Regions from separate parts of the Ligilactobacillus equi DSM 15833 genome, predicted to be linked through region 2. Evidence: predicted binding sites of a transcription regulator. Region 2 holds the regulator's gene; each other region holds the start of a gene.

Region 1 (2,273 bases), on a different contig from region 2:
TACAGCTGGTGTATCGATAAATGTATCCTTCAAGTATTCACTGACCTTTTGCTTTGGTGCAGATTCAACTTCTTGCATGGCTGCATCAATTTGAGCGTTAACTTCTTCTTCCCAGGCACTTTCTTGTTCTTCTGACCAAAGACCCTTATCAGTTAAGAAGAGACGCATCCGTGTCAACGGATCCTTTGCATGCCATTCTTCTTCTTCTTCCGCTGTCCGGTAACGTTTTGGATCGTCTCCTGAAAGAGTGTGTGGTCCGAAACGATATGTTAAAGTTTCGATAAAGACCGGCCCGTTGCCCGCAACAGCAAAATCACGCGCGGCTTTCGAAACAGCGTACACAGCTAACGCGTCCATCCCATCAACTTGAACTCCTGGAATTCCGACTGCCACAGCTTTTTGCGCCAAGGTAGGGGCTGCAGTTTGGACGTGACGTGGTACAGAAATAGCGTAACCATTGTTTTGTGAATAGAAGACCGCTGGCGCTTTAAAGGCCCCGGCAAAGTTCATTCCTTCGTAGAAGTCCCCTTGAGAAGTACCACCATCACCGGTGTAAGTGAAGGCCACATTCTTAGCGCCATTCTTCTTGAGCCCTAAAGCCACCCCAGCAGTTTGGACGTATTGAGCCCCGATGATAATTTGGGGTGGTAAAGCTTTCAAAGTTTCTGGATACTTGTTACCATCAATGTGCCCCCGTGACCATTGGAAAGCTTTCGCCAATGGTAAACCGTGTTGAACTAATTGTGGCACATCACGGTAGGCAGGTAATAAGAAATCTTCCTTTTCCATCGCAAAGTGGGAACCGATTTGGCTTGCTTCTTCCCCAGCTGTGGGTGCAAAGAAACCCAAACGTCCTTGACGGTTAAGCTTAGTTGAACGATCATTTAAAATTCGTGACCATAACATTTCTTTGAAAAGTTCAACTAATTGGTCATCACTTAAGTCAGGCATGAGATCTTTGTTAACCACTTTACCTTTTTCATCTAACACTTGCACAACATCGTGCTTTGGTGTGTCAAAATATTTATTTAAATCGATACCTTTTGACATATTGGAAATCCTCCTTAATCCTTTGGTAGTTCTATAACTATATACGAATAACCTAATAGTATATAATACCGCTTACATGAGTATTTTACTATCATGGAAAACCTTTGTAAACATTGTGATTTTTTTACTTTTATAATTTCAAGTTATTCCGCTATATCAATGTTTTTTGTTAATAAAAAAAAATAATTTTTCATCTTATGTGATTACAATCACATGTAAAACGCTTACAAATATTATCGAAATCTATATTTTCATAAGAAATAATTAATCTTGATTATGGTATAATCGAAAATAAAAACGAGGTTCTTGCCAATGAACAAATTGGTTAAAATTCTAATCATAGCTGCTATTATTTCCTGGATTGGTGGATCTTTGAGCTTAGCGTTTACTTTTTGGGTTTTAATGACCAAACTTGCCACTGCTTTCCTAATTATCTTTGTTCTACTTGATTTAATCTTTTTTACCGGAATCTTTGCCTCCATCACCGTTTTAGTAATTTTCCTCAAGAAAAAATATCAAACCCAAACAGACGAGCACAAAGAACAAAATTAATCAAAAGACACGTTTTCCTAAATTTGAAGAAAACGTGTCTTTAGTGTCTTATTGATTAACTTGTAGTCTTTATTTATCGAAGTTTACATCTGAACTTGGCTTATTTCGTTTTAACATCAAAGCTAAAATCAAACCGATAATTGTTAGAACCAAAGTAAAGTAAAAACCATAGTGCACCCCATTTGTAAAGGCAGCTTGTTTGTTGCCTCCATCATAGGCACTCTGACCCAAAACTAAACAACTAGTTGCTAAGGCCGTTGCAATCGCCCCGACAATTTGTTGTAAAGTATTCATAATTGTACTCCCATCAGCGCTTTGAGGCCCCCGCAAGGCATTCAAGGCGTGTGTCTGAGATGGTGACATCGCTAAAGGACAACCAATCATCAAGATAATATGAGCTGCAATTACATAAGCAATGGAAGAATCTGGCTGCACCATAATTAGCATCACGGCCCCAATAATGGCAATCACAAAACCAACCCTCGCTGGAATTTGGGCCCCAAAGTTATCATACATCCGTCCGGAAATGGCAGAGACAATAGCATTAACCACCCCACCAGGTAACATGATAATCCCAGTCATAGCAACAGGCAAACCCATCCCATTTTGAATGTATTGAGGGAAAAGGTACATAGCTGACAAGATAACCCCAAAGTCAACCATCACAATTA
Region 2 (2,273 bases):
CAAGTTACGGTTGACAAAATCTTCCAACTTATTGATTTCAACTTGTTGCTTTTCGTATTGCTTCCATTCTTGTTGGAGACGTTGGGCTTTTTCATCAATATATTGACTGTAATTGCCGTGGTAGTGGTGGCATTTATTATGGCTAATTTCGTAAACTTCGTTGACAATTTTATCTAGGAAGTAACGGTCGTGGGAGACAATTAAAAGGGCACCGGCATAACTTTGGAGGTAACTTTCTAACCAGGTCAAAGTATCAATATCTAAGTGATTGGTTGGTTCGTCCAAAATTAATAAGTCACGCTTTTCTAACAATAACTTAGCCAAGGCGAGGCGGGTTCTTTGCCCTCCGGAAAGGGAAGATATCAAGCGGTCATGGTCGGCTTCTTCAAAGTGGAAACCGTGGAGAACAGACTTAATTTCATTGACATAACCATAACCGTTTTGTTCCTTAAAATCGTGTTGTAATTGGTCATATTGCTTTAAAATCCGCGCGTATTCAGGGCTTTGATGGTCAGCATCAGGATTGGCCATGGCGCTTTCTAATTGGTGGATTTGTTTTTCCATGTCTTGAAGATAGTCAAACACAGCTAACATTTCATCCATAATCGTCCGGTCAGAGGAAATGTCGGCATTTTGCGCTAGGTAACCGATGGTTAAATCTTTTTTTCTGGCGATGTTGCCGGCACTAGGCTCACTTTCACCGATAATCATTTTAATTAGCGTTGATTTTCCGGCGCCGTTTCTTCCGACTAAGGCAATCCGGGAATTATCTTGAATTTCGAGATTAATATTTTCAAACAAGACGTCTGCGCCAAAATGGCGAGCAACTTGTTGCGCTTGCAGTAAAATCATTTTTATATTCCTACACTTTTTGTAAATTTAGTCCTCTTAATTTTAGCATAAACGAGGGATTTTTTAAAAAGTTAAGTTTGTGAAAAATATAGTATTTTGTTCTTATATTGTCCAAAACATTAGATGATTATGCTTTATTTTCAGGACTCAGATGTGGTAGAATAGAAATAAAAACTATGTGAAAGGAAGAATGAAATGGCTACTGAAAATATTCCTAATGCGACAGCCAAGCGGTTACCAATTTACTATCGATACCTCAATATCTTAGCTGATTCCGGTAAGACCCGGATTTCCTCAACTGAATTGGCTGAAGCAGTAAAAGTCGACTCGGCGACAATTCGCCGTGATTTTTCTTACTTTGGTGCTTTAGGTAAGCGTGGTTATGGTTATGATATTGCTTCTTTGGTTGAATTTTTCAAAAAGGTTTTAAACCAAGACCGGCTAACTAATGTAGCTTTGATTGGGGTCGGTAACTTGGGACATGCGCTTTTGAACTTCAACTTCCATGGTGGAAGCAATGTTCGTATTAGTGCAGCTTTCGATATTAATGAAGAGATTGCTGGTACGATTCAAAGTGGGGTACCTATTTATCCGATGTCAGATATGAAAGAGCAACTTAATGCACAGCAGATTGAGATTGCAATTTTGACGGTGCCTGCACCAGTTGCTCAGAAAGTGACTGATGAATTGACGGAAACCGGGATTAAAGGGATTTTGAACTTTACACCCTTACGGATCAATGTGCCGGAACATATGCGGGTACAAAATGTTGATTTAACGAATGAATTACAAACTTTAATTTACTTCTTAGACCGTTTTGGGACTGAGGATGAATAAAAAAGACCAAGAATGAGCCTTCTTGGTCTTTTTTAGTAGTATGCCATAATTAAAATAGCAGCATTCATTAGAATATGACTTAACATGGAGCTAGTGAGTCGGTGAGTTTTGGCATAAACCCCACATAAAAGTAAGCCCATCCCGGCATAAGTTAGGTAGTGTCCGTCGCCATGAGCTAAGGCAAAGAGCAAGCTCGAAAGCAGGGCTGCCCCGAGAGGAGAAATATGTTGACTGAGATTACCAAAGATTACTTTGCGAAAGACAAATTCTTCCAAAATAGGGAGCGCTAAAACAACAGTTAGCGTAAAGTAAGGATATTTGCCGATTATAGTTAACAAGAGGCTGGTATTGGCGGAAGTAAGCTTTTGTCCTAAAAGGAGGTATTCGAGGTTTAAACCCAAAATTTGAACTAAGAATAAGCCTAGAGCTCCACCCAAACTCCAGAGTAAACTTTGAGGACCACTGATATGGGCTTGGTCATAGGGATTATGAAAAGTAAATTTTTTTTGAATCCCAAACATGGCTGCGCAAGCCAGTAAAGCAAGTAAAGTACCCCAAAGGTAAGGTTGTGCCTTTAAGGGCAA
Region 3 (2,273 bases), on a different contig from region 2:
TTGACGATCCTTTGCTTTATAAACTGACAAGAGCGGAGACAACTTTTCAGAAGATAACTTTTCACCAATATTTTTAGGGTCTAATTCAAATAATAAAACATCTTTCCCGGCTGGTAATTCGACACCAGCATGTTGGCAAATCCAACTAGCAGACATCCCGGCTACCGGGCCATTAACGCCATGCTTATCATTGAAGACAAAATCAGCTAATTTTTGGTAATCAGCTTTTGGTACTAAGTAAGCACCTTTCGCTTGCATTTTAGCTAACCATTCATCGTAGATTGGCGCTTCAACCACTGCAGAGTTTTCAGTTGCACAAATCATCCCATTGTCAAAACGCTTGGATAATAAGAGGTCTTCAACCGCACGGTCAAGGTAAGCGGTGTGATCCACATAGACGGCCCCATTACCGGCTCCAACCCCCATAGATGGATTCCCAGACTTCAAGGCCGCATTTACCATGCCAGGACCACCAGTCGCTAAAATTGCAGCAATCTTAGGATTTTGAATCAAGGCGCTAGTATTTTCAAGCGATGGCTTATCAATCCATTGAATAATATTTTCTGGTGCCCCGGCCTTAATTGCTGCATCATATAAAATTTGTGCAGCATGCGCAGAACACTTAGTAGCCTTAGGGTGGAAGGAGAAGACAATCGCATTACGAGCCTTTAAGGCTACCAAAATTTTAAACATCGTGGTTGAAGTTGGGTTCGTTGTTGGCACAATCCCTGCCAAAACCCCTAAAGGTGCCGCAATTTTTACTTGGCCATTAACTTTATCCTCACCAATAATTCCCACAGTCTTTTGGTCTTTAATTAGGTTGTAGATATTTTCAGTCGCAAAACGGTTCTTAGTATCTTTATCTTCCACAACTCCACGGCCTGTTTCATCAACGGCTTCGTGAGCTAATTCCAAAGCTGCTTCCGAACCAGCTAGGGCCATAGCTGCAACAATTTTATCAACTTGTTCTTGTGAAAAAGTTGCAAAAGTTTCTTCAGCCACCAATGCTTTATCAACCAATTGACCTGTGTAGGCTTGTGCTTGTTCTTGTGCTGTTAATTCAGTGTTCTTGCTTTCTTCTTTAACCATCAGGGTTTCCTCCTAAAATTATTACCAAACAGAGATTTACTTTCTTGAAACTCACTTGTGATTTTCTTCACTTATGATAATAAGCCCCTTTTTCAAAAAAATCAACCTCTTTTTGTGAAAAAAGTTCAATGAAATTTAAGAAGATTTATATATGTGAATGTTATTCAGTTCAAAAGTACCCTTCCCAGAATGATGTTTCCGTTTACAAAAAATATTATTTTTGTGATTTTATTCACCAAATTTTTCCGTCATTTTCTGTTATTTAATCGCTTTCTTGGTATAATATTAGTGAATAAGAAAGGAGCTTTTAGCTATGGTTTTGTTAACCCAAAGACAACAAGAAATTTTACACGCTATTATGACAGCTACCAACGGTATTGGCTCACATGATTTAGAAAAGTTAACCGATATCAGTCGACGGACCCTTTATCGTGAATTGGCGGATTTAAAATTTTTCTTACAAAACCAAGGCCTTAGCCTGGAAAATAAACACCGCCACTATCAAATTACTGGTGACCCAACTTCCTTGACTAAATTACAAGCTCAATTACAATCCACTACCAAGCCAACCATCACTAGCAGTCAACGGCATAATGCTATCGGAGCAATTTTACTACAAAGGGACGAACCGTTAAAAATTGCCAGTATCGCCCTCGAACTGCAAATTAGCGAAGGTTCCGTGCAACGTACTTTAGATGAGGTTGAAAAGCAATTAGCTAATTATGAATTAACCTTAATTCGTAAAAAAGGGTACGGTATTCAAGTTCAAGGCGATGAAAGCCAAAAGCGACTTTTGCTTTGCGGAATCTTGCTTTCGGAAATCAATGAATACACGTTTATGAAGTATCTAGATTCTAACCAAACAACTAGTGATAACTTCTTTTTAAGTTTATTAGATAAAAATTTACTTCTCCTCTGCCGACACGCACTAAAACCTATCCTTGATTCCGTAGCCCTTAATTCAGACCAACAAATGATTCAACTCATCATTTTATTTAGTTTAGCCATTTCTTGCGGGGGGCGCGGTCATCATCTCAAGGCACAACCTGCCGATAACCATGTTCTCGCCTACCAAGCCAAAGTTGCGGAAATTGTTAAGACTTTACCTGCTAAATACCAGGCTAACATCACCTTCCAAGACATTATTTTCTTGGCCCAACAAATCCAGGCCACAGATTATATTC

The links. Region 2 encodes Rex, which represses fermentation and respiration genes when NADH is low (regulators of the CRP and FNR family bind a similar motif). Its sites were predicted from a motif close to TTGTGAANTANTTCACAA; they were not measured.
Region 1: a site for Rex is predicted at 1,248-1,265, ahead of pdhA (pyruvate dehydrogenase (acetyl-transferring) E1 component subunit alpha). Genes of this name have one in related genera too.
Region 3: a site for Rex is predicted at 1,310-1,327, ahead of adhE (bifunctional acetaldehyde-CoA/alcohol dehydrogenase). Genes of this name have one in related genera too.

What each region holds. Positions count from the first base shown of each region.
Region 1 covers NZ_AZFH01000022.1:20,423-22,695, reverse strand. Annotated here, with positions in the region: gene pdhA (pyruvate dehydrogenase (acetyl-transferring) E1 component subunit alpha) at 1-1,059, opposite strand, end outside; gene FC36_RS03310 (hypothetical protein) at 1,363-1,602, shown strand; gene FC36_RS03305 (DHA2 family efflux MFS transporter permease subunit) at 1,672-2,273, opposite strand, start outside.
Region 2 covers NZ_AZFH01000003.1:15,992-18,264, forward strand. Annotated here, with positions in the region: gene FC36_RS00985 (ABC-F family ATP-binding cassette domain-containing protein) at 1-852, opposite strand, end outside; gene FC36_RS00990 (redox-sensing transcriptional repressor Rex) at 1,048-1,689, shown strand; gene FC36_RS00995 (CPBP family intramembrane glutamic endopeptidase) at 1,722-2,273, opposite strand, start outside.
Region 3 covers NZ_AZFH01000067.1:23,791-26,063, forward strand. Annotated here, with positions in the region: gene adhE (bifunctional acetaldehyde-CoA/alcohol dehydrogenase) at 1-1,089, opposite strand, end outside; gene FC36_RS05785 (BglG family transcription antiterminator) at 1,403-2,273, shown strand, end outside.